4 regions of the Streptomyces tamarix genome follow, and region 1 is predicted to be linked to each of the others. Evidence: riboswitches for the same ligand, from Rfam matches in the RefSeq annotation. Region 1 holds a riboswitch; each other region holds the start of a gene.
What was found. A riboswitch is a leader RNA that binds a small molecule or an ion and turns the genes downstream of it on or off. The one in region 1 is predicted to bind cobalamin.
Positions count from the first base shown of each region.

Region 2: linked by a shared signal. The riboswitch ahead of RND61_RS24030 (ABC transporter substrate-binding protein) and the one ahead of RND61_RS15640 (energy-coupling factor ABC transporter permease) in region 1 are both predicted to bind cobalamin.
Region 3: linked by a shared signal. The riboswitch ahead of cobN (cobaltochelatase subunit CobN) and the one ahead of RND61_RS15640 (energy-coupling factor ABC transporter permease) in region 1 are both predicted to bind cobalamin.
Region 4: linked by a shared signal. The riboswitch ahead of RND61_RS19565 (ABC transporter substrate-binding protein) and the one ahead of RND61_RS15640 (energy-coupling factor ABC transporter permease) in region 1 are both predicted to bind cobalamin.

Region 1 is NZ_JAWCTQ010000017.1:2,706-10,337, forward strand. Features, by position in the region: gene RND61_RS15620 (NADPH-dependent 2,4-dienoyl-CoA reductase) at 1-202, opposite strand, end outside; gene RND61_RS15625 (energy-coupling factor ABC transporter ATP-binding protein) at 322-1,170, opposite strand; gene cbiQ (cobalt ECF transporter T component CbiQ) at 1,170-1,916, opposite strand; gene RND61_RS15635 (energy-coupling factor ABC transporter substrate-binding protein) at 1,922-2,311, opposite strand; gene RND61_RS15640 (energy-coupling factor ABC transporter permease) at 2,308-3,000, opposite strand; cobalamin riboswitch at 3,029-3,230, opposite strand; gene RND61_RS15645 (PTS sugar transporter subunit IIA domain-containing protein) at 3,265-3,693, opposite strand; gene dhaL (dihydroxyacetone kinase subunit DhaL) at 3,690-4,292, opposite strand; gene dhaK (dihydroxyacetone kinase subunit DhaK) at 4,298-5,290, opposite strand; gene RND61_RS15660 (SIR2 family protein) at 6,603-7,632, shown strand, end outside.
Region 2 is NZ_JAWCTQ010000036.1:11,151-18,782, forward strand. Features, by position in the region: gene RND61_RS24010 (MFS transporter) at 1-1,118, opposite strand, end outside; gene RND61_RS24015 (methyltransferase domain-containing protein) at 1,751-2,530, shown strand; gene RND61_RS24020 (hypothetical protein) at 2,572-2,811, opposite strand; gene RND61_RS24025 (lysozyme) at 3,201-4,025, opposite strand; cobalamin riboswitch at 4,250-4,448, shown strand; gene RND61_RS24030 (ABC transporter substrate-binding protein) at 4,487-5,524, shown strand; gene RND61_RS24035 (FecCD family ABC transporter permease) at 5,521-6,534, shown strand; gene RND61_RS24040 (ABC transporter ATP-binding protein) at 6,531-7,370, shown strand; gene RND61_RS24045 (ABC transporter substrate-binding protein) at 7,422-7,632, shown strand, end outside.
Region 3 is NZ_JAWCTQ010000010.1:158,274-165,905, reverse strand. Features, by position in the region: gene RND61_RS11240 (MarR family transcriptional regulator) at 1-92, shown strand, start outside; gene RND61_RS11235 (cobalt-precorrin-5B (C(1))-methyltransferase) at 175-1,287, opposite strand; gene RND61_RS11230 (cobalt-precorrin-6A reductase) at 1,300-2,037, shown strand; gene cobJ (precorrin-3B C(17)-methyltransferase) at 2,174-3,628, opposite strand; gene RND61_RS11220 (precorrin-8X methylmutase) at 3,751-4,386, opposite strand; gene RND61_RS11215 (cobalamin biosynthesis protein CobG) at 4,383-5,630, opposite strand; cobalamin riboswitch at 5,653-5,783, shown strand; gene cobN (cobaltochelatase subunit CobN) at 5,820-7,632, shown strand, end outside.
Region 4 is NZ_JAWCTQ010000024.1:83,234-90,865, forward strand. Features, by position in the region: gene RND61_RS19550 (beta-L-arabinofuranosidase domain-containing protein) at 553-2,862, shown strand; gene RND61_RS19555 (hypothetical protein) at 3,148-3,657, shown strand; gene RND61_RS19560 (phosphorothioated DNA-binding restriction endonuclease) at 4,030-4,956, shown strand; cobalamin riboswitch at 5,808-5,987, shown strand; gene RND61_RS19565 (ABC transporter substrate-binding protein) at 6,018-7,061, shown strand; gene RND61_RS19570 (FecCD family ABC transporter permease) at 7,058-7,632, shown strand, end outside.

The DNA.
Region 1 (7,632 bases):
CGCCCGTCACGATGAGGGCCGCCCCGCCCCGGGCGCGGGCCGCGTAGAAGGCGGCCATCCGCTCGAAGCCGTTCTCCGCCTCCTCCAGGCCGACGTGCATGGAGCCCATCAGCACCCGGTTGGGCAGGGTGGTGAAGCCCAGGTCGAGCGGGCTCAGCAGGTGCGGGTACGGGGACGGGCTCGGGCTCGGGGTCGGGGTCATGCGGGGCGCCTCCTCGCGCGCGGTGTCATCGCCCCTGTTGTAGACGACCGCGCCCCCGTTGTGCAACAAGTTGCATAATCAGGAGGGCGTGAGCTGCGGCACCCCCGCCCCGCGGCCGGTCACCCCCGCCGGGCGGACCGCGCCCCCCACGCGTCCAGCTCCTCCGGCGTGCCCGGCACCGGCTCGTCGGCGCCCATCAGCCCCCGCGCCCGCAGCAGCCGCGCCACCGCCATCGCCCACGGCCGCCGCAGCCGCGCCGCGTCCAGCAGCTCCGCGTCCCCCAGCAGCTCCTCCACCGGCCCCGCGCGCAGCCCGCCCGGCGTGAGCACCGCCGCGTCGTCCGCCCACCGCAGCGCCAGGTCCACGTCGTGCGTGGCCATCACCACCGTCGTCCCCGACCCCCGCAACCCGTCCAGCGCCGCCAGCAGCCGCTCCTGCCCGTGCGGGTCGAGCCCCGCCGTCGGCTCGTCCAGGATCAGCACCCGGGGCCGCATCGCCACGGCGCCCGCGATGGCCGCCCGCTTCCGCTGCCCGTACGACAGCAGGTGCGTCGGCCGGTCCTCCAGGGCCGTGATGTCCAGCGCCTCCAGCGCCGCCCGCACCCGGGCCCGCACCTCGCCCTCCGGCAGCCCCAGGTTCATCGGCCCGAACGACACGTCCTGCCCCACCGACGCCGCGAACAACTGGTCGTCCGGGTCCTGCACCACCAGTTGCACCGTCGTGCGCAGCCTGGTGAGGCCCTTCCGGTCGTACGCCACGTCCTCACCGGCGACCCGCAGGCGTCCGCTTCGGCACCGCAGCCCGCCGCTGAGCAGCCGCAGCAGCGTCGTCTTGCCGCTTCCGTTGCGGCCCAGCACGGCCAGCGACCGCCCCTCCGGCACGGCGAAGTCGATCCCGGACAGCACGGCGGGACCGTCCTCGTAGGCGAACCCCGCCCCGACCAGCTCGACCACGGCGGGTCCCGGCATCACAGCCACCTCTCCAGTACCAGGGTGAGGGCGACCACCGCCGCCAGCAGCGCCGCCGTCGCGGCGAGGAAACGCCGGTCCACCCGCGCGTCGGGCACCAGCACCCGCAGCGTGCCGTCGTAACCGCGCCCCGCGAGCCCCGTCTGCAACCGCGCCGCCCGGTCGAAGGCCCGCACGAACGCCGTCGCGGCCAGCCCCGCCACCGACCGCCACGCCGCCGCGCGGCCCGCCAGCCCGAGCCGCGCCGCCTGCGCCTGCCGGATCCGCGCCACCGCGTCCAGCAGCAGGAAGCCGATCCGGTACATCACCAGCGCGACGTCCACCACCGGCGCCGGCACCCCGGCCCGCACGAGCCGGGGCAGCACGTCCGACACGGGCGTGGTGAACGCGAACAGCAGCAGCCCCAGCGACGCCGCCGACGTGCGCAGCAACACCTGGCCGGCGTGCACCGGGCCTCCCGGCGCCAGCGCCACGAACCCGGCCGGACCGCCGACCTGGAACAGCAGCGGCACGGCGCCCGTCACGCAGAACCCGAGCGGCAGCCGCCACGCCCGCCACAGCCGGCGCGGCGCCACCCCGGCCGGGCCCAGCAGCACCGCCACCGCCACCGCCATGACCAAGGCCGCGCCCGGCCACGGCGGCAGGGACACCGCGCACCCCGTCAACCCGAAGCCCAGCACGGCCTTCTCGGCCGGATGGCGGCGGCGCCAGCGACTGCCGTGCGCCACCACGTCGATGGGCAGCACCCGCGCTACTCCCCGGACGCCGCGGGCCCGTCGGCCCGGGCGCCGGCCGCGGCACCGCCCCCGCCCCCGGCACCGGCGGAGGCACCGGCCCGGGCCCGCTCCGCGCCCTGCCGCCGGCCGCGCCGCAGCCCGAAGTAGTACGCCAGCACCCCCGCACCGAGCGCCGCCTGCAGGGAGAACAGCGCCGACTCGACCTCCCCGGACGGCGGTTCGTACAGCGGGGTGAACCACGGCTCGTAGTCCGGGGCGTTCTCCGTGATCGCCGTCTCCGCCTGCGCGTCGGCGCCCGCGAACGGCTCCTCCTCGCCCTCGCCGAGACCCAGCGCCAGCGGCAGCACCGCCAGCGCCGCGACCACCAGCAGGATCAGGGCGTTGATCCTCGCGTCACGGCTCATCGGACCGTCGTCCCCTTCGTCGCGCCCGCCGCCGGGAGCACCCCGAGCCGCGCCAACTCGCCCTTGCTGGACTGCCGCAGCAGCCGCATCACCAGGACCGTCAACAGGCCCTCGCTGACCGCGAGCGGCACCTGCGTCACCGCGAAGATCCCCCCGAACTTCGCGAGCGCCCCCGCGAAGCCGCTGCCCGGGTCGGGGAACGCCAGCGCCAGCTGCACGCTCGTCACGCAGTACGTGGACAGGTCCGCGACGAACGCGCCGGAGAACACGGCTCCCATCAGCGGCACACCGGACCGGCGCAGCAGCCGGTACGTCCCGTACCCGGCCCACGGGCCGACGACCGCCATGGAGAAGGCGTTCGCGCCGAGCGTCGTGAGCCCGCCGTGCGCCAGCAGCAGCGCCTGGAACAGCAGGGTGATCGTGCCGAGCACCGCCATGACCGGCGGCCGGAACAGGATGGCGCCCAGCCCCGTACCGGTGGGGTGGGAGCAGCTGCCCGTCACGGACGGGATCTTCAACGCGGACAGGACGAACGTGAACGCCCCCGCCGCGCCGAGCAGCAGCGTCGAATCGGGGTTGGCCCTGACCTCCCGGGTCAGGGCCCGGACACCGTGGACGACGAACGGGGCGGCCGCCACCGTCCAGGCGACCGCGTGCTCCCGGGGCAGGAACCCCTCGGCTATGTGCATGTGGGAAGACCCTCTCCAGCACCTCGTGGATGGACAACGCGCCTTGGCCGGTCTCCTGGCTGACGGGTCGTACCGCCTCGGCTCCGCCTTCCCGGACGCCGCGGTCTCCCGCGGCGGTCCAGTGGCTTCCCCGCCTTCGCGGGGGGTGGAGCCGGACTTCCCGATCACAGTGGCGAGGGCCGCACCGGTTTCACACCGGTTTCCCGTACACCAAGGCCCTGCGACAGTAGTGCGTTGTCCTGCCCCCTCACAACCGCGTCCCGGTCACGCCTTGCGGTACTGGTACGCCTCTGAGGCCGCGGCCTCCACCGCTTCGAGTCCGCCGCCCGCCGCCGCGGTGACCACGGCCGCGACCGCGCCCTCCACGAGCGGCGCGTCCACCAGTCGCGTCCCCTCCGGCAGCTCGTCGCCCTCGGCGAGCAGCGCCTTCACCGTCAGGACGGCGCTGCCCAGGTCCACGAGCACCGCCACGCCGGCGCCCCGGTCCACCTCGTGCGCCGCCCGGGCGATCAGCTCCGCGTCGGTGCCGAGCCCGCCGTCCGGACCGCCGCCCGCCGCCGCCACCGGCACCCCGGCCGCCCCACCGGCCAGGCCGCGCGCCAACTCCACGACGGCCGCGGCGACCTGGGCGCTGTGCGAGACGAGGACGATCCCGACCGGCCCGCCCGCTTTCGCCGTGCCCGCCCCGGTCACGCGGCCACCTCCTCGAGCGCCGCGAACAGCAGTGCCGACGAGGTGGCACCCGGGTCCTGGTGACCGACCGACCGCTCCCCGAGGTAGCTGGCCCGCCCCTTGCGGGCGAGCATCGGCACGGTCGCCGCCGCGCCCTCGGCGGCGGCCCGCGCGGCCACCGCGAAGTCGCCGCCCCGCCCGAGCGCGTCGACACCGGGCTCCAGCGCGTCCAGCATCGTCTTGTCCCCGGCCGCCGCCCCGCCGAGCTGAGCCACCGCCGCGACGCCCGCGCCGAGCGCCTCGGCGAGGGCCTGCGGCGTCACCTCGGCGGCGTCGCCCAGCGCCTTGCCCGCGCGGCGCAGCAGCGTCCCGTACAGCGGGCCGGACGCCCCGCCGACCGTCGAGACCAGCCGCCGCCCCGCGACCAGCAGCACCGCGCCCGGCGTGGGCTGCGGCTCCGCCTCCAGCGCCGCCGTCACCGCCGCGAAGCCGCGCCGCATGTTCGCCCCGTGATCGGCGTCGCCGATCGTGGAGTCCAGGTCGGTGAGGCGGTCGGCCTCCCGGTCCACGGCCGCCGCGGCGGCGGCCATCCACCGCTGGAAGAACCCGGCGTCCAACACGGCGCTCACCGCCCCCACCGCAGCGCCGGAGTCTGCACGGGCGCGTCCCACAGCCGCAGCAGCTCCTCGTCGGCCTGACACACCGTCACCGATGCGCCCGCCATGTCCAACGACGTCACGTAGTTCCCGATGAGCGTCCGCGCCACGGGCACCCCGCGCTCCCCGAGGACCCGGTGCACCTCGGCCCCGAAGCCGTACAGCTCCAGCAGCGGAGTCCCGCCCATCCCGTTGACCAGCAGTATCACCGGCCCGGACGGGTCCAGGTCGTCGAGTACGGCGTCCACGGCGGCGTCGGCGATCTCCCGCGCCGTCATCATCGGCCGCCGCTCCCGCCCCGGCTCGCCGTGGATGCCGACGCCCCACTCCAGTTCGCCGGGCGGCAGGTCGAACGTGGGGCCGCCCTTCGCGGGCGTACTGCACGCGCTCAGCGCCACCGCGAAGCTCCGCGACGCGGCGTTCACCCGCCGGGCGACCGCCTCGACCCGCTCCAGCGGCGCGCCCTCGTCGGCCGCCGCCCCCGCGATCTTCTCCACGAACAGCGTCGCCCCGGTCCCGCGCCGCCCGGCCGTGTGCAGGCCGTCCGGCACGGCCACGTCGTCGTCGACGAGGACCTTGGCGACCTGGACGCCCTCGTCCTCGGCGAGTTCCGCCGCCATGTCGAAGTTCAGTACGTCACCGGTGTAGTTCTTCACGACGAACAGCACCCCCGCGCCGCTGTCCACCGCGGCCGCGGCCCGCACCATCTGGTCCGGGACGGGCGAGGTGAAGACCTCTCCCGGACAGGCCGCGGAGAGCATCCCGGGCCCCACGAACCCGGCGTGCAACGGCTCGTGCCCCGACCCGCCCCCCGAGACGAGCGCCACCTTCCCGGCCACGGGCGCGTCCCGCCGCACCACGATCCGGTTCTCGACGTCCACGGTGAGCTCCGGATGCGCGGCCGCGAACCCCCGCAGGGCGTCGGCGACCACGGTCTCGGGCACATTGATCAGCATTTTCAACGGTGCCTCCCGGCAAGGTTGTCTCGTAGGGGAGCGGGCGTGTCCTCACAGCCCGGGGGCTGCTCCGCGAGAGGCGGGTCCTGGCGGTCCACGGCCCTCGGGGGCGGGTCCCCGGCGGGGCTGGTCCGACTCTATGCCGAGTCGCCTGACATGGCATCAAGTAAAGGGGCGGGAGCGCCGGTCCGTTCGAAGCACCGCGTCGAGCGGGGGCGCACCGTACGAAGGGTCCTTCCGGTCACGGACCCGCCGGGCGGCCGCAAGGCGGCCGTCCGTCCCGCACGCCCTCCTCGGGGCGCGTGGAGGCGGGCACGCCCACGGGAGGTGAGCCCCCGGTGGCGCGACGGGCCGGCCGCCGGACGCGGGGAGGCCCGGCAACGGCCGGGGGCGGCCGGGCGGTTCGGGCGCGGCGGGACGGACGCGGTGGCACCGGAGGACCGCCGCTCGGGGACGACCCGCGCGAAGGGCCGCGGTTCCGAGAGGACCGGGGCGCGGCGGGCCCCGGGGGTTCCGGAGGGGCGCCGGGCGCCCCGGCCGACGGTTCCCCCGCGGGCGCGTCCGCGTGAAGGACGGCGGCACGGCCTCCGTGTGGACGGCCCGGTGTGCTCTCACGGTCACCCGCCACCGGCCGGGCCGGACAACCGGCGCCCCGGAGCGCGCACGCGGGACTTCAGAGCGCGCACGCGGTGCCCCCGGAGCGCGTCGCGCGCCGCGGGGACACCGCCGCGCCGGGGTGAGGACGCAGAGCGCCGCGCGCACCGCCCCGTGCGGCCGGTCCCGGGCCCCGCGCGACCGGTCGCGGTCGGTTCCGGCGCGGGAGCGGAGGCCCACGCCGTCGGCAGGGGGAGCCAGGACCCCGGCCGCCGGCTCCGGCCGGGCGGACCGCGCCCTCGACGCCGGTCGTACGCCTCCCGCCCCGCCCTCCCCGCTGCGACCGGCGACCCGGCCGCCCCGCGCGCCCTCCCCTCCTCCGGACCGGCCGTGCCCGCCCTCCAGGGTTCCCGGCGCCCGCGCCGCGTCCTCGCCCCGCGCGGCCTTCCGGTGAGGTCGCGGTGGCGACACGGCGCCCCGCCCCCGGTGTCCCGCCACGTCCGGCGCCCCGCCTCCGGCGTCCCGGCGCGCCCGCCACCACGGCGGCGGTGCCCGGCGGGACCGGGGGCGGACGGCGGGGAGAGCCGGGGCCGGGCCTCCCCGCGCCGGGCACGGACCGCGCCCCCGCCGGGCCCGCGGGCCCGGGAGCCGTACGCCGGCCGGGTGGTGGCGCAGGGGGCGCGCCCGGGAGGCGGGCCGGGGGCCGCCGACGCACAGTGAGGGTATGACGGACCACGACAAGCCGGCAGCGGCGGCGGCGGTGCGGGGTCTCGATCCCGTGATCTCACTCGCCATGTGCGTGCAGGCGGGGCCCGGCGTGTACGCCCTGCTGCTGGGCGCGGGCATGTCGCGGGACGCCGGCGTGCCCACGGGATGGGAGATCGTCACGGACCTGGTGCGCCGGGCCGCCATCGCCCGGGGCGCGGACGTGCGGCTCGCCGTCACCGACCCCGAAGCCTGGTGGGCCCGCCACGGGGACGGAGGACCGCTCGGCTACTCCGCCCTGCTGGAGGCGCTCGGCGGCACCCCGGCCGCCCGGCACAAACTGCTGCGCGGCTACTTCGAGCCGGACGACGAGGACCGGCAGGAGGGGCTCAAACGGCCCGGGGTGGCGCACCACGCGGTGGCCCAACTGGTGGCGCGGGGCTGGGTGCGCGTGGTGCTGACCACCAACTTCGACCGGCTCACCGAGCAGGCGCTGGAAGCCGCGGGGGTGCAGCCGCAGGTCATCCACAGCCCCAACAGCCTCCCCGGGATGACACCGCTGGCGCACGCCCGGGCCACGGTCGTCAAACTGCACGGCGACCTGACCGACCTGGAGGCCCGCAACACCGAGCGCGAGCTGGAGGAGTACCCGGCCGCCTGGGCCGGCCTGGTGGACCAGGTGCTCGACGAGTACGGACTGATCGTCTGCGGCTGGTCGGCCCAGTGGGACCGCGCGCTGGTCGCCTGCCTCGAACGTCGCGCCACGCGCCGCTATCCCGTGTTCTGGGCCGTCCCGCACGGCCCCCGGGGCAAGGCCGCGGAGCTCGTCGCCCGCAACGAGGCCGTGGTGATCCAGGGCCTGACGGCCAGGGAGTTCTTCCCCGGCCTCCTGACCCGGGTCGAGGCCCTGGAACACCTGGCGGCGCCCGCGCCGACCCGGGAACTGTCCGTGGCGCGCCTCAAACGCGCCCTGCCCGACCCGGTCCGCCGCATCGAGCTGCACGAGCTGGTGGACGCCGAGGCGATGCGCGTCGTGGAACGCCTCGCGG
Region 2 (7,632 bases), on a different contig from region 1:
TGCAGCGTCGACGCGACGGTGGCGGTCCGCTCCCGTGGCGCGGAACCCATGACGAGGGCCTGCGTCGGACCGCCGTTGAGCCCCATGCCGAGGCCCGCGAGCGCCAGCCGCCACGCGATGTCGGGCAGTGACCACCCGTCGTCGAGCGGCACCAGCAGGAGCAGCCCGACGGCGGTGAGGGAGGCGCCCGCGACGGCCACGGGCCGGGCCCCGAAGCGGTCGGCGAGCCGCCCGCCGACCGGCCCGGCGAGGCCCATCCCGAGCGGGAACGCCAGCAGCGTCAGCCCGGTCGCGGTCGCCGTGGCGCCCGTGTCCCGCTGGAGGTGCAGGGCCGCCACGTAGTGCATCGCCGCGAACCCGGCCGCCAGGCCCAGCACGGCACCGTGCGCCGGGTACGCGCGGGACGCCCGCAGCGCACCGGTCACGGGACGGCCGCCCGGCCCGCGCAGCCACCACCACAGCGGCGGTACGGCGGCGAGCGCGAGCAGCAGCCACGCGGGTGCGTCGTACGCCAGCGTCAGCGACACGAGCAGGACCGTCACGCCGGAGGCCACCAGCACCGTGTCGACGAGCGCCCGGCCGTCCAGGGGGCGCAGCCCGCCGTCCTTCGGCATGGCCCGCCAGGCGATCACCAGCGCGAGGAGACAGAACGGGATCTTGACGAGGAACACCGCGCGCCAGCCCAGGTGGTCCAGCAGCAGCCCGCCCACTGCCGGGCCGGTCACCGCGCCCAGCGGGCCCAGCGTCGCGGGCACGCTCATCGCCCGCCCGCGCGCCTCGGGCCGTACGGAGCGGATCGCCAGCACCGGCATCAGCACGAACAGCACCGCGCCGAAGGCGCCCTGCGCGAGCCGGGCGGCGATCAGCCACGCCGCCCACGGCGCGGCGGCGGCGAGCGCGCTGCACAGCGCGAACCCGCCGGTCGCGACCAGCAGCGCGGACCGCTGCCCCACCCCGTCCAGCCACCGGCCCACCGGCAGCAGCAGCGCCACGACCGGGAGTTGGTAGGCGAGCACGGCCCACTGGGCGGTCGCCGCCGACACGCCCAGGCTGTCGGAGATGGCCGCGAGCGCGATGTTGACGATGTTCATGTCGAGCATCGCCACGAACGACAACATGCCCGCCACCGCCACCAGGAGCCAGCGGTCGCCGGCTTCCGGTATGTGACCGGACGGTTTTGAACGGCGGCCGTCGCCTGACACCCCCGGGCCTCCCCCTCGTCGCGCGGCCGCAGTGGACGGCCTCGTCCCAGAAGTCGGAAGCGCGAAACGGCTGGTTCCCGGTTCTCGGCCCGTCGCGTCGATCAGGCGTGAAATCGAAGGTCCTAAAAGCCCCGAACCTCCGATGTAAGGGCCGGTAGGCGCGCGGAACACCGGCGGAGAACCGGCTTCCGGCAGCGGGCGGCCACCCGGCGCGCCAGAACGTTCCTCGCTGATCAGGCGGCTTCGCGGTGCGACGGGCGGGCCCGGCGCCGACCCCGGGAGGGGCGGCGGGGGCACGCGCGGCGGTTCCGCTTCCGGGTGGGGAGCCGGGTGCGCCCCGGCCGCGGGATGTGGCTGAAGAAGGCCGGTGGCGCCGAGGGCACGCGAACCTCCTACCGGCGCGCCGCCGGCCCCGGACACCCGTGCGCGGCGGAGCGGGCCCGCGCGCTCCTCGGGCGACTCGTTCCGGCCTCTTCGTCAACTCCCTTGCATCCTTGGCTAGTTAGCGGCTTGTGGGGTGCCCGTGGTCCGATGTTTGCATGGGGCACGTGACCCGAATCGTCTGGGACTTCGACGACGTCGATGCCGCCGCCACCCCGCAAGCCCACCTGGACTACCTGGAGAGGACCGAGGCGTTCCCGCCCATGGCCGCCGTCCGCGAGCACACCTACGCCGCGCTGCCTCCGGGCAGGGGCGTGGACGTGGGCTGCGGCCGGGGCCGCGCCGTGGCCGACCTGACCGCGCTGGGCCGCCCCGCCGTGGGCGCGGACCGCAGCGACGCGATGGTGCGCTCCGCCCGGGAACGCTTCCCGGCCTGCGAGTACACCACCGCGGACGCGACCGCCCTGCCGTTCGAGGACGAGAGCCTCGACTGGTACCGGTCGGAGCGCACGTACCTGCACATCGCCGATCCGCTGCGGGCCCTCGCGGAGGCCCGCCGCGTCCTGCGGCCGGGCGGCACCGCGGTCGTCGCCGACCAGGACTTCGACTCCACGGTGATGGCCTCCTCCGACCCGGCGCTGACCCGCGCGGTCGTCGCCGCGCTCACCGACTCGATGGCCAACGGCCACGCGGGGACCCGTATGCCCGCCCTCTTCGCGGAGGCGGGCTTCACCGACGTCACCGTGCAGGCCCTGCCCCTCGCGTTCTCCTCCCTGGCCCCGGTCGCGCCCCTGCTGATCGAACCCGCCGGGGCCGCCGCCGTCGCGGCCGGCGCCGTCTCCGAAGACGAGGTCCGCGCCTGGCGGAGGGGCCTGGAGCGGCTGGACCGGCAGGGGACGTTCGTCGTGGCGATGACCATGTTCGTCACCACCGGACGCCGTCCCTGACCGGCCCCGCCCGTCCCGTACGCGGGTGACGCCCCGCCCGGTCACCGCGTCCCGCGGGGAGCGCCGCCGGGCGGGGCGGGCGCGGTGAGGTCCGCGGCGGTGTGCCCCGCCGCGGTCACCGGCCCGGCGGGCCGGCCGGCGTCGGACGCGCGGGCCGGCAGTCCGCGTCCGCCGGAGGAGCCGGCGCGCGCCGCCGGCGCCGGCCCGAGCATGAGGCCGCCGCCCATGGCCAGGACGGCCGCGACGTGCCGCTCGCCGATCCGCGTGGGGGTGCCTGTCACGTGAGGTGCTCCTCTCTGGTCGCCGGCGCCGCCGTGGTGCGGCGCGGCTGGTCAGTCGGTGAGGTTCCCAGCCCCGGTGCGCCGTCGCACGGAATTCCCCCCGGCTGTCGCCCGGTTGGCGTACACGGCGCCTCCCGCCGGGGCCCTCGTCGTCGCGCGCGCCGGCCGGTGACCCCGCGCGGACCGGGCCGGTCGGGCGGTGAAGGCCGCCCCGGCCCCCGCCGTCCGGCGCGTCCGGGCGGTGCCCGGCCCGCCCGGCGCCCGGCCCGCCCGGCGGGTACGCGCCGCCCGCCGCGCCCCCGTACGGGGCTGCGGTGTTCGGCCGTTGCCGTTGCCGTCGCCGTGCCCGCGCCCGTGTGCGTCCGCGCGGGCCCGTGGACGGGGGCCGGTCAGCCGTTGGCGAGGGCCTGGACGCGGTCGTAGGCGCCGTTGAACCGGTTGTGGTCGCCGACGATCGGGCCCGAGGAGGTGTACTGCCACATCGTGTGGTACGCCCAACCGGCGGGGAGTTCGCCCACGGTGGTGTTGTAGCGGGCGATCCACAGCGGATGGGCCGAGGCGAAGCCGCCGTAGTCGCCGGTGCACTGCCTCCACCAGCTCGTCGCCGTGTAGATCACCGCGTCGCGGCCGGTGCGGTACTTGTAGCGGGCGAGGAAGTCGCGGATCCAACTGACCATGCCGGCCTGGGTCTTGCCGTAGCAGGCCGCGCCGTAGGGGTTCCACTCGATGTCGAGCGCGCCCGGCAGGGTCTTCCCGTCGCGGGACCAGCCGCCGCCGTTGTCGACGAAGTAGTCGGCCTGGGCGGCGCCGCCGGCCGTGTCGGGGGTCGCGAAGTGGTACGCGCCCCGGATCATGCCGATGCCGTACGAGCCGTTGTACTGCTGCGGGAAGTACGGGTTCTTGTAGTACGTCCCCTCGGTGGCCTTCACGTAGGCCCACCGCACCCCGCTCGTCCAGAGGGCGGACCAGTCGACGTTGCCCTGGTGGCTGGAGACGTCCACGCCCTCCGTCTGGGTGGCGTAGGGGCCTGCGGGGACGCCGCCGACGCCGTCGTGGGCGGCGACGCCCGTCCCCATGCGGGCGCTGCCCCGGGGCGGCTTGCCGGGGCCGTCGGCGGCGCTCGCCGCTCCCGGGAGGGCCAGGAGGAGGGCCAGGACGGCGAGCAGGGCCGTGGCCATGGCGGTTCGGGTCGTTCCGGATCTGTGCACGGGCATGGCGTGCCTCCGAAAACCTGGTGTGAACATGACAGGTTACGCTTCACGCTACGCACGTAGAACGCGCCGCGGAAGGGCGAACGGAACCGCCGTTGGTCTACGCCACCGAAACCGGTGCCGAACTGCGGCGACGGCGGGGGTTTTCAGAGCCGGCCCCGCCCCGGCGCGGGCGCGTCCCCGCGGCCCGGCGGCCCCGCCCCCCGGACTCGACCCCCACCGGGCTGTGCTACGTTGCCGGGGCCAGTCGCACTCCGTACGCACGCGTACGACGAGTCAGGGAATCCGGTGCGAATCCGGAACTGACGCGCAGCGGTGAGGGTGACGGGCGGGGCAACCGATGCCACTGGGCCGCGCACCGGCCCGGGAAGGCGCCCCGTCCGGATGATCCCGAGTCCGAAGACCTGCTGGCGCACCGTACGGACGGGCCCCGCGCATGGGCCCTCGACACCGAGGACGGCTCCGTGCCCTTTCCGCGTCCAGCGCGCCTGCCCGCCGCCGCCCTGTGCGGCACCCTCCTCCTGACCGGCTGCGGCGGCGCCCCCTCCGACGGCTCCTCCCCGCCCCGGGACGACGCCGCGACCCGCGTGATCGAGAACTGCGGGCGCCGGGTCGAGATCACCGGGGACGGCCCGCGCCGCGCCGTCTCCCTCGACCAGGGCGCCACCGAGATCCTCCTCGCCCTCGGCCTCGCCGACCGCATGGCCGGCACGGCCACCTGGACCGACCCGGTCATGAAGGGGCTGGAGAAGGAGAACGCCCGCGTCGAGCGCCTCGCCGAGAACCAGCCGTCGTTCGAGAAGGTCCTCGACGCCGAACCCGACTTCGTCGCCGCCTCGTTCGCCTCCACCCTAGGCAAGGGCGGGGTCGCCACCCGCGACCGGTTCGAGCGGCTCGGCGTACCGACGTACCTCTCCCCGTCCGACTGCGAGGGCAAGGACAACAGCGGCGACGGCGACGGCGTCCGCACCCGGCCCCTCACCATGGCCGCCGTCCACGGCGAAGTGCGGGACCTGGCCCGCGTCTTCGGCGTGGAGGAGCGCGGCGACGCCCTCGTCCGGAGCCTCACCTCCCGCGTCGCCGAGGCGAAGAAGGGCCTCGACGCGTCGGACGTCACCCTCATGTACTGGTTCTCCGACGCCGAGTCCCCGTACCTGGCGGGCTGCTGCGGCGCGCCCGGCGTCATCACCCGCGAGCTCGGCGCGAAGAACGCCTTCGACGACACCACCGAGGAATGGCCCCAGGTCACCTGGGAGACGGTCGCCGACCGCAACCCCGACGTGCTCGTGATCGGCGACCTCACCCGCAGGTCGCAGACGGCGGAGAGCGCCGCCAAGAAGATCGAGTTCCTGGAGTCCCACCCCGTGACCCGGAACATGGACGCCGTGCGCCGCAAGCGGTACGTCCTGCTCAGCGGCCAGGCCATGAACCCGACCATCCGGACCGTCGAAGGCGTCGAACAGGTCGCCGCCGCCCTCCGCCGGTTCGGCCTCGCCCGGTGACCGCCGCCCTGCTGCGCACGGCGGCGGGGCTCGCGGCACTCGCCGTGTCCGTCGCCCTCGCCATCACCATCGGGCCCGCCGACATCGGCGTCACCGACGTGTGGTCCACCGTCGCCGCCCACCTCGGCGGCGCCCCGTCCGGCCTCACCGCGATCCGCGACGGCATCGTGTGGGAGCTGCGGCTGCCCCGGACCCTGCTCGCCGCCGTGTGCGGCGCCGGCCTCGCCGTGTGCGGGGCCGTCCTGCAGTCCCTGCTCCGCAACCCGCTCGCCGACCCCTTCGTCCTCGGTGTCTCCTCCGGGGCCTCCACCGGGGCGGTCCTCGTCGTCGTCCTCGGCGTCGGCGGGGGCGCGCTGTCGGTGTCCGCCGGGGCGTTCGCCGGAGCCGTCTGCTCGTTCGCGCTGATGATGCTGCTGAGCCACGTCCTCGGCGGCACCACCGACCGGGTCGTCCTCTCCGGCGTCGCCGCGATGCAGCTGTTCTCCGCCCTCACCTCCTTCGTCGTCGTCACCTCCGCCGACGCCGAGACGACCCGCGGGGTGCTGTTCTGGCTGCTCGGCTCCCTCGGCGGCGCCGGCTGGACCGACGTCGCGCTGTGCGCCGCCGCCCTCGCGGCCGTCCTCGCCGTCTGCCTGGCGTACGGCAGGACCCTCGACGCGTTCGCCTTCGGCCAGGACGCGGCGGCCGCCCTCGGCGTCCACGTCGCCCGCACCCGCGTCGTCCTGCTCTGCGCCACCGCCCTGCTCACGGCCGTACTCGTCAGCTCCGCCGGCGCCATCGGCTTCGTCGGCCTCGTCCTGCCGCACGCCGCCAAGGCCCTCGTCGGGCCCGGCCACACCCGGCTGCTGCCCGCCACCGCCCTCGGCGGGGCCGTGTTCCTCGTCTGGGTCGACACCCTGGCCCGCACCCTCCTCGAACCGCAGGAGGTCCCCGTCGGCGTCATGACCTCCCTGCTCGGCGTGCCGGCCTTCGTCCTCGTGCTGTACCGGACCAGGAAGGCCACCCGATGACCCTCGCCGCCGACCGCGTCACCCGCACCGCCGACGGGAAGGCCATCCTCGACGGCGTCACCCTCACGCCCCGCCCCGGCGGCGTCACCGGACTCCTCGGCCCCAACGGCTCCGGCAAGTCCACCCTGCTCCGCCTCCTCGCCGGTGTCCTCGCCCCCGCCTCCGGCGTCATCACCCTCGACGGCCGCCCCCTGCCCGACCTGCGGCGCAGGGACGTAGCCCGCCGCGTCGCCGTCGTCGAGCAGCAGGCCGACACCCTCGTCGAGCTGACCGTCGCCGACGTCGTACGCCTCGGCCGCGTCCCGCACCGCCGCGCCTGGAACCCGCCGTCCCCCGCCGACGAGCGGGCCGTACGCGACGCGCTCGCCCGCACCGGGCTCGCCGACCGCGCCGGACAGTCCTGGCACACCCTCTCCGGCGGCGAACGCCAGCGCGTCCAGATCGCCCGCGCCCTCGCCCAGGAGCCGCGCGAACTCCTCCTCGACGAACCGACCAACCACCTCGACATCCAGCACCAGCACGACCTGCTGGACCTCGTCGCCGCCCTCCCCGTCACCACCGTCGTCGCCCTGCACGACCTCAACCTGGCCGCCCTGTACTGCGACCACGTCGTCGTCCTCGCCCACGGCCGCGTCGCCGCCGCGGGAACCCCGCGCGACGTCCTCACCGAAGACCTCGTCGCCGACGTCTACGGCGTCCGCGCCGAGGTCACCACCCCGGACGGCGGCGACCGCCCCCACATCCGCGTCATCGGCACCCTCGCCCGCCACCGCCGCACCGCACCGGATTGTCCGGAAAGGCGGTTGCGTACCGCCGGTACGGGGCAGGACCTTTGACGCCCGTGTGACCGCCCGCGCGGGGGCGCGGGCCGGGGGAGGGGTACGCGCGTGACAACGGGGGAAACACAGGCCAGGATTCCGGCCTATCCGGGGGTCGAACGGTTCGTCGACGCCTTCGACAAGCTCGTGGTGCGACCGCGCCGAGGTCGCGGCCGCGTCCCGGTGGTGCTGCTGAGCGAACCGGGCGACGGACGGGCCGGCTGCCGCATCGTCGCCGGGCTGCGGTCCCGGCTCACCGGCCGCCACGGCCGGCTCGCGC
Region 3 (7,632 bases), on a different contig from region 1:
AGGAGACCCTCGAAGCCCTGGCCCGCCACCCCTTGCGCGCCCGCGTGCGGGAACGGATGGGGGAGCGCGCGGGAGGGGGGGGACGGCCGTAGCGACCGGCTCGCGAGAACCGGACGGGGGCGCCGCGCGCTTCCCCGGCCCCGGCGGGGCGGGTCGGCGCAGCGGCCGGCTGCCCTAGCGGGGGGTACTGCGGCCCACCACCGTGCCCGCCCGGTCCACGCAGACGACGTCGACGACGACCGGGGCGCCGCGGAGGACGGCCAGGGCCTGGTCGCGGGCGGTCTCCGCCACGCGGTCACCCAGGGGGACACCGCGGGCGGCGCAGAGCTGGAGTGCTGCCAGGCCCGTGTTGGCGACGGCGACCTCAGCGGCGAGGGAGTCGTCGGCGCCCGCCGCGCGGGCCAGGTCCGCGAGGAGGGACTTGTCGACCTGGGAGCGCGCCGAGTGCAGGTCCAGGTGGCCCGCCGCCAGCTTGGACAGCTTCGCGAAGCCGCCGCAGATGGTCAGCCGGTCCACCGGGTGGCGGCGGATGTACTTCAGCACGGCGCCCGCGAAGTCGCCCATGTCGAGGAGGGCGTCCTCCGGCAGGTCGTACAGGGATACGACGGTCTTCTCGGAGGTCGACCCCGTGCAGCCCGCGACATGGGTGCGGCCCGCGGCGCGCGCCACGTCCACGCCGCGGCGGATGGAGTCGATCCAGGCGGAGCACGAGTACGGCACGACGATCCCGGTCGTGCCGAGGATGGACAGGCCGCCGATGATGCCGAGGCGCGGGTTCCACGTGGATCGGGCGATCTCCTCGCCGTCGTCCACGGAGACGGTGACCTCCACGTCACCGGTGCCGCCGTGCGCGGCGGCGACCCGCGCCACGTGGTCGCGGATCATCTGTCGCGGCACCGGGTTGATGGCCGGTTCCCCCACGTCGAGGGGGAGGCCCGGCCGAGTGACGGTGCCGACCCCGGCGCCGGCACGGAACACGACGCCGGAGCCGGGCGGCAGGAGCCGCACCGTCGAGCGGACGAGCGCCCCGTGCGTCACGTCCGGGTCGTCGCCCGCGTCCTTCACGACGCCGGCCATCGCGTACGAGCCGCCGTGCTCCTCCGCGGCGAGCGCGAAGGCCGGGGTCTGGCCCCTCGGCAGCGTGATCGCCACCGGGTCCGGGAAGTCCCCGGTCAGCAGCGCGGTGTACGCGGCCGTGGTGGCCGCCGTCGCGCAGGCGCCGGTCGTCCAGCCGGGCCGGAGGCCGGTGTGCTTGAGTTGGGCGGTGCGCCCCCCGCTCGTACTCATGGACGGTGCCCCATGCATGTGTTGATCCTCGGCGGCACGACCGAGGGCCGCCGCCTGGCGGAGACGCTGGACGCGGACGGCGTCCGGGTGACCAGCTCGCTCGCGGGCCGGGTCGCCAGCCCGAAGCCGCTGCCGGGCGAGGTGCGGGTCGGCGGCTTCGGCGGTGCCGACGGCCTGGCCCGCTGGGTGCGGGAGCACCAGGTGGACGCGGTCATCGACGCCACTCACCCTTTCGCCGGGACGATCAGTTTCAACGCGGCGCGGGCCGCCGTCACGTCCCATGTTCCCCTGCTCGCTCTGCGGCGCCCCGGGTGGACCCCCGTGGAGGGCGACGACTGGCATCCGGTGGCGTCCCTGGAGGAGGCGGCGCGCACCGTGGGGCGGCTGGGGCGCAGGGTGTTCCTGACGACGGGGCGCATGGGCCTGGCGGCGTTCGCGGACGTGCCCGGCGTGTGGTTCCTCGTCCGCTCGGTGGACCCGCCGGAACCGCCGTACCCGGAGCGGATGGAGGTCCTGCTCGACCGGGGCCCCTTCACGCCGGCCGGCGAGCGAGAGGTCCTGCGGACGTACGGGATCGACGTGCTGGTCACCAAGGACAGCGGCGGCGCGGCCACGGCCCCGAAGCTGGCCGCCGCCCGCGAGGCCGGTGTGCCGGTGGTGATCGTCCGTCGGCCGCCCGTCCCGGACGGCGTCCCGGTGGCGGCGACGGTCGGGGAGGCCGCCGCCTGGGTGGCCGCCCGGGCCCGCTGAACACCGGCGCGACCGTAACGCGGCCCGACGCGACCGTTACGCGGTCCGGTACGCCCGGTCACGCGGCCCGGCGCGACCGCCGCGCGGGAGACGTCCGCGCGGCGGCCGGGGCGGGACCGTGGCCGGCGGGCGGCGCCTACTCGGCGCCGTCCGAGGGCGTTTCGGGGTAACGCCGCGGTGTCCACGCCACCGTGTGCCCGTCGCCGCGCCGTACCGCCCGCGTCTGGGAGGAGCCGATCAGCAGCAGCGTCCGCATGTCGACCTCGGCCGGGTCCAGGTCGGTGAGCGGCACCACCCGGACGGACTCCTCCGGGCCGCCCACGTCCCGCGCCACGACGACCGGGGTGTCGGGGGCGCGCAGTCCGAGCAGCAGCTCGCGGGCCTTGCCGACCTGCCAGGTGCGGCTCCGCGACCCCGGGTTGTAGAGCGCCAGCACCAGGTCGGCGGCGGCTGCCGCGCGCAGGCGCTCCGCGATGACCTCCCACGGCTTGAGCCGGTCCGACAGGGAGATCGTGGCGTAGTCGTGGCCCAGCGGTGCGCCCGCCTTCGCCGCGGCCGCGTTCGCCGCGGTCACGCCCGGCAGTACGCGCACCGGCACGTCCGCGTACTCCTCCTGCGACGCGGCCTCCAGGACCGCCGTCGCCATGGCGAAGACCCCCGGGTCGCCGCCCGACACCACCGCCACGCGCCGCCCGCGCCGCGCCAGGTCCAGGGCGAACTCGGCCCGCTCCGACTCCACCTTGTTGTCGGAGCCGTGCCGCCGCTGGCCCGGCCGCATCGGCACCCGGTCCAGGTACGTCGTGTAACCGACCAGGTCGGTCGCCGACGAGAGCGCGCCGCGGGTCTCCGGCGTCAGCCACTGCGGGCCCGCCGGGCCGGTGCCGACGACCACCACCTCGCCCCGCTCGGGCACGGCCGGGCCCGTGTCGACGCGGGACGGCAGCACCGCCACCGAGAAGTACGGCACCGTGTCCGGGTCCACGTCCGCGAACGCCGCCGTGCGCCGGCCCTCCATCGTGGCGCGCTCCACGTAGTGGGCGTCCGCCAGCCGGTCCGTGCGCTCCAGGGCGCGGCGCACCGCCGGGAACGTCCGGCCCAGCTTCATCACCACCGCCGAGTCGGTCGCCGCGAGGCGGGCCGTCAGCTCGTCCTCCGGCAGCGTGCCGGGGATGATCGTCAAGACCTCCTCGGCCTCCACCAGCGGCTTGCCGATGGTCGCCGCGGCGGCGCTGACGGAGGTGACGCCGGGGACGACCTCCGTCTCGTAGCGGTGTGCGAGGCGCTTGTGCATGTGCTGGTACGAGCCGTAGAACAGCGGGTCGCCCTCGGCGAGCACCGCCACCGTCCGGCCCGCGTCGAGGTGGGCGGCGAGCCGTGCCGACGCCTCCTCGTAGAAGTCGTTCAGCGCGCCCCGGTAGCCGCCGGGGTGGTCCGTCGTCTCCACCGTGAGCGGGTACATCAGCCGCTCCTCGACGTGGTCCTCGCGGATGTGCTTCGCCGCGATGGACCGGGCGATGGACCGGCCGTGCCGGGCGCAGTGGTACGCGACGACGTCCGCCTCCGCGATGGCCTCCACCGCGCGCAGGGTCATCAGCGACGGGTCGCCGGGGCCGAGGCCGACGCCGTACAGCTTGCCCGCGCCCGCGCCGGTCTCCGTGCCCGTGCCGGTCTCCGTGTCCGCGCCGGTGACTGTTTCACGTGAAACGTGCGTGCTCATTCCGCCTCGCTCGCGATCGCGTTGACCGCCGCGGCCGCCATGGCGCTGCCTCCGCGCCTGCCCCGTACGACGATGTGGTCCAGGTCCGAGGCGGCCAGCGCGTCCTTGGACTCGGCCGCACCGATGAAGCCGACCGGTATGCCGAGCACCGCCGCCGGGCGGGGGGCGCCGTCCCGGACCATCTCCAGCAGCCGGAACAGGGCGGTGGGCGCGTTGCCGATCGCCACGACCGAGCCCTCCAGGCGGTCGCGCCACAGCTCCAGGGCGGCCGCGCTGCGGGTCGTGCCCAGCTCGGCGGCGAGATCGGGCACGGACGGGTCGGAGAGGGTGCAGACCACCTCGTTGTCGGCGGGGAGCCGCTTGCGGGTGACGCCGCTCGCGACCATCTGCGCGTCACACAGGATCGGCGCGCCGGAGCGGAGCGCGGCGCGGGCGCGGGAGACGACCTCCGGCGTGTAGGCGAGGTCGCGGACGAGATCGACCATGCCGCAGGCGTGGATCATCCGCACGGCGACCTGGCTGACGTCGGCGGGCAGCCCCGCGAGATCCGCCTCGGCGCGGATCGTGGCAAAGGACTGGCGGTAGATCTCCGCGCCGTCCTTCTCGTAGTCGAACACTGTGCTCCCGCTCATCTCTGTGCCTGTGCGTCGTCGTTGTCTCGTCGTGCCGTCCGTACGGTGATGCCGTACGTGCCGTCGCCGGTGGCCAGTACGTCCACCCAGTCGCCCTGCGGGTGGCCGCAGCGGCGGTCGCAGCCGGACCAGTGCACGGGCAGCCCCCGGACCGCCGCGTCGTCCAGCGGCCGGGCGTCCGCCCGTACGTCGGCCAGGGCCTTGCCGCAGCCGGGCCGCCCCGTGCAGGCGCTCACCGTCAGCCAGGGCGACCCGGGGCGGGTGAGGAACCCGGCCCGGTCCAGCGCCGCGAGCCGCTCCTTCGCCGCCGCGCGGCCGGGCAGGCCCGCCACGACGAACCCGCGCCACGGCGTCACCCGCACCTCGCCCCCGGGCCCCGGCGCCAGGGCCCGGAACTGCTCGGCGGTGATCCGGCCCAGGGGCGCCACGACCGACACGGCACGGTCACCGACCACACCCGGCTCCGGCGGCGCCGCCACCGGCACCGCACCCGGCGAGGCGGCGGAGGTGGCCACCCCCGCACCCGCCAGACACTCCGTCACGGCCGCCTCCAGGGGCCGGTCGTCCGGCAGTTCGGCCACCCGCCAGGCACCCGTGCCGGCCTCCCGGGCAACGGCCAGGAACGCCTCGGCCGCCGCCAGCGCGGCCGACGGTGCGTCGCCTGCGGCCACCCGCCAGGACAGGCCCCCGATCCGTACCAGAGCGCACCCGCCCGGCTCTGCGAGCAACGTCACATCACCGCCCAGCCCGGCCACGTCCCCGCGCCCGTCGTCCACGGCGAACAGGAAGCGTCCCGACAGGGCGGTCGTCCACGTCCGCGCGCACAGCAGCGCGTCCAGCTCCCGCGCCCACGCCTGGGCGTCCCCGTGGGACCGTCCGTCCAGTCCGCAGAGGGGCGACACCACCATGTTCCGCACGCGTTCGTGCGCCGCCGAGGGCAGCAGTCCGGCCTCGCCGAGCAGCTCCGCGAGGGCGAGCCCGCAGTCGTCGGGCAGGCCGCGCAGGTCGAGGTTGCCGCGCGAGGTGACACCGAGCCGGCCGTCGCCCAGCCGCTCCGCGGCCCCGGCCAGCACGGCCACCTGGTGGGCCGTCAGGACGCCGGTGGGCAGCCGCAGCCGGGCGAGTCCGCCGTCGTCCGCCCGGTGCAGCCGCAGCGCGCCGGGGCACGCGTCGGCACGGTCGCGGACACGGTCCCGTATGTGGGATTCGCCCCCGTTCCGGGGCTTTGATGGGCTGGGCGGCATGGCGGCGAGCATACGCGCAGCCTCTACTATGCAGACGGCACAGGGTCCCAGGACCCTAGGGAGGAAGCACGGTGCGAATCCGGCGCGGTCCCGCCACTGTGAGCAGGGCCCCCGGGTCCCGCGAGTCAGGAACTCCCGCCACCCACGACCACCCGGGGCGAGGACACCCCGAGGAAGGCCCGGCACGCCGTGATCCTGCTGCTGTCGCACTCCGACACCGACCTGCTGAGCGCCCGCGCGGCCGGAGGCCCGGTCGAGTACCGGTTCGCCAACCCCGCACGCCTCCCCATCGACGAGCTGCCCGGCCTCCTCGACGGCGCCGACCTCGTCGTCGTACGCCTCCTCGGCGGACTGCGCGCCTGGGAGGAGGGCATCGACCTGCTCCGCGCCCAGGACCGCCCCGTCGTCTTCCTCACCGGCGAACAGGCGCCCGACGCACAGCTCATGGAGGCGTCCACCGTCCCCATCGGCGTCGCCACCGAGGCCCACGCCTACCTCGCCCACGGCGGCCCGGACAACCTGGAGCAGCTCGCCCGGTTCCTGTCCGACACGGTCCTCCTCACCGGCCACGGCTTCGACCCGCCGGCCGCCGCCCCCACCTGGGGCTCCCTGGAGCGCACCCCCCGCACCACCGACGGCCCGACCGTCGCCGTGCTCTACTACCGCGCCCACCACATGAGCGGCAACACCGCCTTCGTCGGCGCCCTGTGCGAAGCCATCGAGGACGCCGGCGGACGCGCCCTCCCCCTGTACGTCGCCTCCCTGCGCGCCCCCGAGCCCGAGCTGCTCGACCGGCTGCGCGGCGCCGACGCCGTCGTCACCACCGTCCTCGCCGCCGGCGGCACCAAGCCCGCCGAGGCCCAGGCCGGCGGGGACGAGGAGGCGTGGGACGCGGGCGCGCTCGCCTCCCTCGACGTGCCCGTCCTCCAGGCGCTGTGCCTCACCGGTTCGCGCGCCGACTGGGAGGGGAACGACGAGGGCCTGTCCCCGCTCGACGCGGCCAGCCAGGTCGCCGTACCCGAGTTCGACGGGCGGCTCATCACCGTCCCGTTCTCCTTCAAGGAGATCGACGAGGACGGCCTGCCCGCGTACGTTCCCGACGCCGAGCGCGCGGCCCGCGTCGCCGGGATCGCCGTCCGCCACGCCCGGCTCCGGCACATCCCCAACGCCGAGAAGCGCCTGGCGCTGGTCCTCTCCGCGTACCCGACGAAGCACTCCCGCATCGGCAACGCCGTCGGCCTCGACACGCCCGCCTCCGCCGTCGCCCTGCTGCGCCGGCTGCGCGAGGAGGGGTACGACTTCGGCGACGAGGACGTGCCGGGCCTCGCGTCCGGCGACGGCGACGAGCTGATCTACGCCCTCATCGAGGCGGGCGGTCACGACCAGGACTGGCTCACCGAGGAGCAACTGGCCCGCAACCCGGTCCGCATCCCGGCCGCCGACTACCGGCGCTGGTTCGCGACGCTGCCGGAGGAGCTGCGCTCGGCCGTCGAGGAGCACTGGGGCCCGCCGCCCGGCGAGATGTTCCTCGACCGGTCCCGCAACCCCGAGGGCGACATCGTCCTCGCCGCGCTGCGCCGGGGGAACCTGCTCGTCCTCATCCAGCCGCCGCGCGGCTTCGGCGAGAACCCGATCGCGATCTACCACGACCCGGACCTGCCGCCGTCCCACCACTACCTGGCCGCCTACCGGTGGATCGCCACACCCGCGTCCGACGGCGGTTTCGGCGCGGACGCCATGGTCCACCTCGGCAAGCACGGCAACCTGGAGTGGCTGCCCGGCAAGAACGCCGGCCTGTCCGCCGCGTGCGGCCCCGACGCGGCCCTCGGCGACCTGCCGCTGATCTACCCGTTCCTCGTCAACGACCCCGGCGAGGGCACCCAGGCCAAGCGCCGCGCCCACGCCACGCTCGTCGACCACCTCGTACCGCCGATGGCCCGCGCCGACTCCTACGGCGACATCGCGCGGCTGGAGCAACTGCTCGACGAGTACGCGCAGATCT
Region 4 (7,632 bases), on a different contig from region 1:
TACCCTGCGAGGCGATTGCGGATGTCGTCGACATTGACGGCCGCCCGTTCACGGAACTATGGTCTCGACGATTCGACGAACGCCGTTCGATATGACGAACAATTGGGTGCTGCCCCACCCCCTGCCGCCTCCGCGGCAGGCCGCCGGTGGTGAACGGCTCGGCGGGGCGGCGCCAGACACGCCACCCAGGTGCTCGACTCCCCTCTCCGCACGAGGAGACGTTCATGCGTGTCCGTACACCGCCCGGCGCCTCGGCGCACCGGCCCTCCCCCTGCCTGTCCCGACCGTTCGCGCCCGACGGGTGAGAACCCCGCCCACCGCGTTGCTCGTCCTCGGCCGCGGGGTGGCCGCCCGGGAAGCGGTGGCCCCGCAGTCCCGCGAGCACCCGCGCCGCCACCCGGGCCACCGGAACCACCAGCTCCGGCCCGACACCCCCGGACCGGCGAACCGTACGCCCCCGACCGGACCTTCCTCCTCGCCCGAGCCGTACGCCGGGCGTGCGAGCACACCCGTACCCAGGCCCTTGCGCGCCCTCGTCGAAAAGGTGCACCCATGTCCTCCTCCGTCAGCAGACGACGCCTCCTCCAACTCGCCGGGATCACCGCCGCGGCGACCGCCGCGGGCCCCCTCGCCGGCCACTCCCCCGCCCGAGCGGCCATCCCCCCGGCCCGGGCCGACATCGGCGCCCTGGCCTTCCCCTTCGACCTCGGCCAGGTCCGGCTGACCGCGAGCCGGTGGCTGGACAACCAGAACCGCACCCAGAGCTACCTGCGGTTCGTCGACGTCGACCGGCTGCTGTACAACTTCCGCGCCAACCACCGCCTGCCCACCAACGGCGCCTCCCCCACCGGCGGCTGGGAGGCTCCCGACTTCCCCTTCCGCAGCCACGTCCAGGGCCACTTCCTCACCGCCTGGGCGCAGGCGTACGCCGTGACCGGGGACACCGTCTGCCGGGACAAGGCCCTGTACATGGTCGCCGAGCTGGCCAAGTGCCAGGCCAACAACGGCGCGGCGGGCTTCGGCGCCGGATACCTCTGCGGCTACCCCGAGTCCGACTTCACCGCCCTGGAGGCGCGCACCCTGACCAACGGCAACGTGCCGTACTACACGATCCACAAGACCCTGGCCGGTCTGCTGGACGTGTGGCGGCACATCGGCAGCACCCAGGCCCGTGACGTCCTGCTGGCCCTGGCGGGCTGGGTCGACCGGCGCACCGGCCGTCTCAGTGCGGCGCAGATGCAGGCCATGCTGGGCACCGAGTTCGGCGGCATGAACGCCGTCCTGACCGACCTCTGCCAGCAGACCGGCGACACGCGGTGGCTCGCCGTCGCCCAGCGGTTCGACCACGCCGCGGTGTTCGACCCGCTGGCGGCGAACCAGGACAGGCTGGCCGGTCTGCACGCCAACACCCAGGTGCCGAAGTGGATCGGGGCCGCCCGCGAGTACAAGGCCACCGGCACCACCCGCTACCGGGACATCGCCACCAACGCGTGGAACATCTGCGTCGGCACGCACACGTACGCCATCGGCGGCAACAGCCAGGCCGAGCACTTCCGCGCCCCGAACGCCATCGCCTCTTACCTCCGGAACGACACGTGCGAGAGCTGCAACACCGTCAACATGCTGACGTTGACGCGCGAGTTGTTCGCCCTCGACCCGAACCGGGCCGCGCTGTTCGACTACTACGAGCAGGCGTGGCTCAACCACATGATCGGCCAGCAGAACCCGGCCGACCCCCACGGCCACGTCACCTACTTCACCCCGCTGAATCCCGGAGGCCGGCGCGGCGTGGGCCCCGCCTGGGGCGGGGGCACCTGGAGCACCGACTACACGACCTTCTGGTGCTGCCAGGGCACCGGCCTGGAGATGCACACCCGGCTGATGGACTCCGTCTACTTCCACTCCGGCACCACGCTGACCGTGAACCTCTTCGTCCCCTCGGTCCTCACCTGGACCCAGCGCGGGATCACCGTCACCCAGACCACGTCGTACCCGGCGAGCGACACCACGACCCTGCGCGTCACCGGCAACGCCACCGGCACCTGGGCGATGCGCATCCGCATCCCGAGCTGGACCACCGGGGCGACCATCAGCGTCAACGGCGTCGCGCAGAACATCACCACCACCCCGGGCAGCTACGCCACCCTGTCCCGCGCCTGGACCTCCGGCGACACCGTCACCGTCCGCCTGCCCATGCGCGTCGTCATGCGGGCGGCCAACGACAACCCCGGCGTCGCCGCGATCACCTACGGCCCGGTCGTCCTGTCCGGCAACTACGGCAACACCGCCCTCGCCTCCCTGCCCTCCCTGGACACGTCCTCGATCAGGCGGACCAGCTCCACCGCGCTCGCCTTCACCGCCACCGCGAACGGCGCCACCGTCCCCCTCGGCCCCTTCCACGACGCGCACGGCCACAACTACACCGTCTACTGGAACACCGGCGGCCTCGCCTCCGTCCGCCTCGCCAACGCCGCCAGCGGCCTGGTGCTCGGCGTCCAGGACATGTCCACCGCCGACGGCGGCCGGGCCCTGCAGTGGAGCGACTCCGGCACCGCCGACCACGACTGGGAGATGATCCCCGACGGCGGAGCCTTCCGCTTCCGCAACGTCCACAGCGGCAAGGTGCTCGGCGTGCTGAACATGTCCACGGCCGACGGCGCCGCCGTCCTGCAGTGGGCGGACAACGGCACCGCCGACCACCGCTGGACCCTCCTCGACCAGGGCGACGGCACCTACAAGATCCGCAACGTGCACAGCGGGAAGCTGCTCGCCATCGAGAACGGCTCCACCGCGATCGGCGCCTTCGCGGTCCAGGACTCGGACAACGGCACGGCCGACAACCGGTGGCGCATCGTGCGGTGACGACCGGCCGGCCCCCGTGCCCGCGCCGACGGCACCGGGCGGCGGCCACCGCCGCGGCGGGCGCTCCCGTAGCACCCGGCCGGCGGGGGCCGCCGAGCCGGCCGGGCGGCGACGGCGCAGGGGCGGTCGCGAGATCTCGCAGTACGATGCCAGGCCAGGCGACGTGATCTTCGCCTACTACACCTCGTCCAAGAGGTGGAACCACGCGGGTGTGGTCACCGTCAACAAGAGAGGGAACATCAGCATCACGCAACACGGAGCGGTCCACCACACGACACTGAACCAGTGGTTCTACAGGAACTCGAAGCTGAGCGCCATCAGCATCATCCGTCCCGGGAGCCGGAGTTGAGGCGCGTCGGCAAGTCGGTCTGCACGGCCGCAGCGCTCGTGTTGCTTCTCGGGGGCTGTGACTCCTTCTCCACCGACGAGACTCCCGAACGCGTCAAGAACGGTACTTCCCAGCTTGACCTGACCGTCACCGGACGCCCCACGCCCGGCAGTCTCTCCCTCACCGAGCACGTCCTGGCCCGTCTCAGGGCGCGCGATGCCGCCGGCTTGGCCGAGTTCGCCAGGAAGGACGGCGAGACGGAGAACGACGCGAAGCGCTGGGTGGCTCGCTGGGGGGACGCCGCCCAGCGCCCGGCCACGGCGGACTTCAGCCTCGGGGAGAAAGACGCCTCCGTCGACGTCCGCTTCACCGGAGAGCCCTCCACGTTGTCGCTTCTGTTGATGCCGGAGGACGAGGGCAACGCCTACGACGACAGGTACGTGGTCGTTCTCCGCGAGGACCGGTGACGTGATGGTCAAGCGCCCCGAGCGGCATCGCCCGGTCGGCCTCCACGTGCCCGGCCGTCGCTGAGTCCGCCAGCCGTCCCACGGCGACAGCGCAGGTCCTGTGCCCCCGGTCGGTCCCACCGGCCGGGGGCACAGGCGCACCAGAGCCGTGTCCCGGCGCACGCGCCCGGCGGCCCCGGCCACCACGGTCCCGCCGGCCACGAGACCGCCCTGGCGGTCCGGCCACCGCACCGGCGGTGCCCACCAGGCGGAACGCATCCCTCCCGGCATCCGGAGCGCCCCGCCCCGTCCCCTGCGGATGATCAGCGCTCCCGGTGCCTGCGACAATCGGGGCGCACCACCGGGTGGGGCTCGGAGCATGGGGGGATTTCCGTGACGCGAGACGAGTTGCTGAGCGCGCTGTCGGCGCTTCGGCGGGCCCAGATGGGCGGCCGGCGGGCGCCGCACAAGCCCCTGCTCGTGCTGTGGCTGCTGGGGAGGTTCGCCACGTCCGGCAGCACTGCCGTCGCGTACGACGAGGCGGAGGAGCCGGTCAGCCGGCTGATCAACGACTTCGGGCCCGCCGTGACCAGCCCCGCGCGGGCGCGGGAGCGGGCGGCGATGCCGTTCGTACACCTGGAGCGGGAGCTGTGGGAGCTGCGGGACCGGGACGGCAACGCGATCGGCCCGGACGCGCCGGAGCGGGGCGGTGCGCTGCGGGCCCGGGGGGCGCACGGCCGCCTCCGCCCCGACGTCGAGGCGCTGTTGGCCGACCCGGGCACGCTGACCGCGGCCGTACGCCTCCTGCTGGAGCAGCACTTCACCCCCGCGCTGGAGGCGCCCGTCTGCGACGCCGTCGGGCTCGACCTCGCCGTCGACCTCGGCGACGCCGCGTACGCCCCCGCCGGACGGAAGCGACGCCGGCGCCGGGCCGGTTTCGCCGAGGAGGTACTGCACGCCTACGCGTACGCCTGCGCCTTCTGCGGGTTCGACGGCGCCCTCGGCCGCAACCCCGTCGGCCTGGAGGCGGCGCACGTGCGCTGGCACAGCCAGGACGGCCCGGACGAGGCGAACAACGGCCTGGCCCTGTGCTCCCTGCACCACGCCCTCTTCGACCTCGGCGCCCTCGGGCTCCTGCCCGACCTCCGCATTCAGGTCTCCGAGCTGTACGTCGCCCGTGGCGCGGCCGGCCGCGCCGTCGACGAGCTCCACGGCCGTCCCGTCGCGGCGCCCCGCCCCGGACGCCCCACCGTCGACCCGCGGTTCGTCCTCTGGCACGGCCAGCAGGTCTTCAAGCGCCCCGGGGCCCAGGCCGCGTAGCCCTCGGCGGACACGTCGGCGCGGGGGCGGTCGTGTTCGTCGTCCGAGGTGCTGTTCCCCGGCGCCACGGCCTGCCGTTCGAGGCCCGGACGTCCTCGGGACCTCCGACCGCCGCGCCCTGCCGTTCGAGTCCGGGATCCCGCAACGTCACCGACCACCGCGCCCCCCTGGACCGCGGTGTGCCCAAGAGGCCGGAGACGAGGGCGGCCCCGCGCGGACGTCTCGTCCGCCGGGGGCACCGGGCCTGAGCGCCCGCGGACCTCTCGGCACGCCGTCGGGGCACCGGGCCGGGCCCTCCACGGTCCTCTCCGGCACACCCGCCGCGGGGCGATGGCGGTCGCCGCCCTCGTGCCCGGCGCCGCCCGCGCCGACGCGGCCGCACCGCTACGAGTCGTGAGTCCGTCCGGGCCCCGAGGAGCTCCACGGAGCGGCGCGCCCGCGCCGCGCAGGACACGGCCACCGGGGCCGGGGGCGCCGGGGCCGCCCTCCCCCGACACCCGGACGCCGGCGCCGACGGTAACCGGACGTGCGACGTCGGGAAACCGCCGGCGCTGTTCCAGGTCGCCACCGCGCGCGTGTGGGGGTGGCCCGGCTCCAGCCCGTCGATGTGCGCCGAGTCGGCCCTGGCCCCTGTCCCTTCGACGAACGCGCCGGGAGTGTCCTCGTCCCGGGTGACGACCTCGTGGCGTTCGATCGTCTCGGTGGGCTTGTCGGTCGGCGGTGTCCACGAGACGTCGACGCCGTGGCCCTGGTGACGATGACGGTCGGCGCCGGGGCGGTCCGTGCGGCGTGGCGGAGGGCGCGGGGCGTGCGCGCGGGCCCGCGCCCCCTTTGACCCGGGCTGGACGGACCGTAGTATCACCTGGTCATCGCCGCGACGGGAAACAGGAAGCCGGTGCGAATCCGGCACGGTCCCGCCACTGTGACCGGGGAGTACACCCTTCGACACGCCACTGCGCGCCGCGCGGGAAGGCCAAGGGAAGGAGCGTCGATCCGGGAGTCAGGACACTGGCCTGTCGCGGGCCCGTTCCGAGGAGCGCGGACTCCCCAGGAGGCTTCACGTGTACGACGGCACGTCCCGTCCCCCGCTGTTCACCCCTGCCCGCCGACGCCGCGCCCTGCGGGTGGCGGCCGCGGCCATGGCCCTGTCGGCGGCCCTGCTCGCCGCCGGCTGCGGATCGTCGCACGACACCGCCCGGGACCCGAGGGTCACGGCCCCGTCGGCCGACGGCTTTCCCGTCACCGTCGACAACTGCGGCGTGAGGACGACGTACGAGGAGCCGCCCTCCCGCGTCGTCACCATCCACCAGCACCCGGCGGAACTCATGCTCGCCCTCGGCCTGGGGGACCGCATGGTCGGCACCGCCTTTCCCGACTCCGCCGTCCTGCCCGAACTGCGGAAGGACTACGAGTCGATTCCACAACTGGCGGAGAAGGAACCGTCGTTCGAGACGGTCCTGGAGGCCGAGCCAGACCTCGTCTACGGCGGCTACGGCAGCGCCTTCGCCGGGAACGAGGGCCGCTCCCGCGAGGCGTTCACCGACGCGGGCATCGACACCCACCTCAACCGCGAGTACTGCGGCGAGAAGCGGGTCACGATGGACGACACCTACGACGAGATCCGCACCGTCGGCACGATCTTCGGCGTGCCCGACCAGGCGGACGAGTTGGTCTCCGACCTCCGGGCGCGGGTCGCCAGGGCCGCGAAGGCCGTCGAGGGCCAGCCCGCGGTGCCCGTCTTCGTGTACGACAGCGGCGACAAGGCCCCGTTCACCGCGGGTGGCAGGAGCCTGGGCACCGAAGTGATCCGGCTGGCCGGCGGCACGAACGTCTTCGCCGACCTCGACGACGTCTTCGGCGACGTCTCCTGGGAGCAGGTCGTCGAGCGCAAGCCGGAGGTCATCGCGATCTACGACTACGCCGGTGCCGGGAGTGTCGAGCGGAAGAAGGAGTTCCTGCTGTCGCAGCCCGCTCTGAAGGACGTGCCCGCCATCAGGAACAAGCGGTTCGTCGTCCTGCCGCTGACCGCCACCCTGGTCGGCGTGCGCTCCGCGTACGCGGTGGAGGACCTGGCCCGCGGCATCCACCCCGAGAGCTTCGCGTGACGGCCCCGGTCACCGGCACCGGCACCGGGCGGGTCGCGCGGCGGCGGCAGGGCGGCGGGCGGGCGGGCCGGGCCGGCCTCGCCGTCACCCTCGCCGCCTTGGCCGTCCTGCTGGTGCTCTCCGCCACGGCGGGCCTGGCCATCGGCTCGGTGCGGGTGCCGCCCGGCCAGGTGTGGGGCATCGTGACCCACGCGCTGGGCGCCGGTTGGTCGACCCCGGACTGGTCCGGGGCACGGGAGACGATCGTGCTGGACGTACGGGCGCCGCGGGTGCTGCTCGGCGCGGTGGCCGGCGCCGGGCTCGCCGTGGTGGGCACCGCCTTGCAGGCTCTGATCCGCAACCCGCTCGCGGAGCCCTACCTGCTCGGCGTCTCCTCCGGGGCGTCCCTGGGCGCCGTCGTGGTGATCGTGTTCGGGGTGACCCTGCTCGGTCCGGTGTCGCTGTCGGCCGCCGCGTTCGCGGGCGCGCTGGGCGCGCTGCTGCTCGTCTACGCCACCGCCCGCACCGGCGGCCGGATCACCTCCACGCGGCTGGTCCTGTCCGGGGTGGCCATCGCCGCGGTGCTCACCGC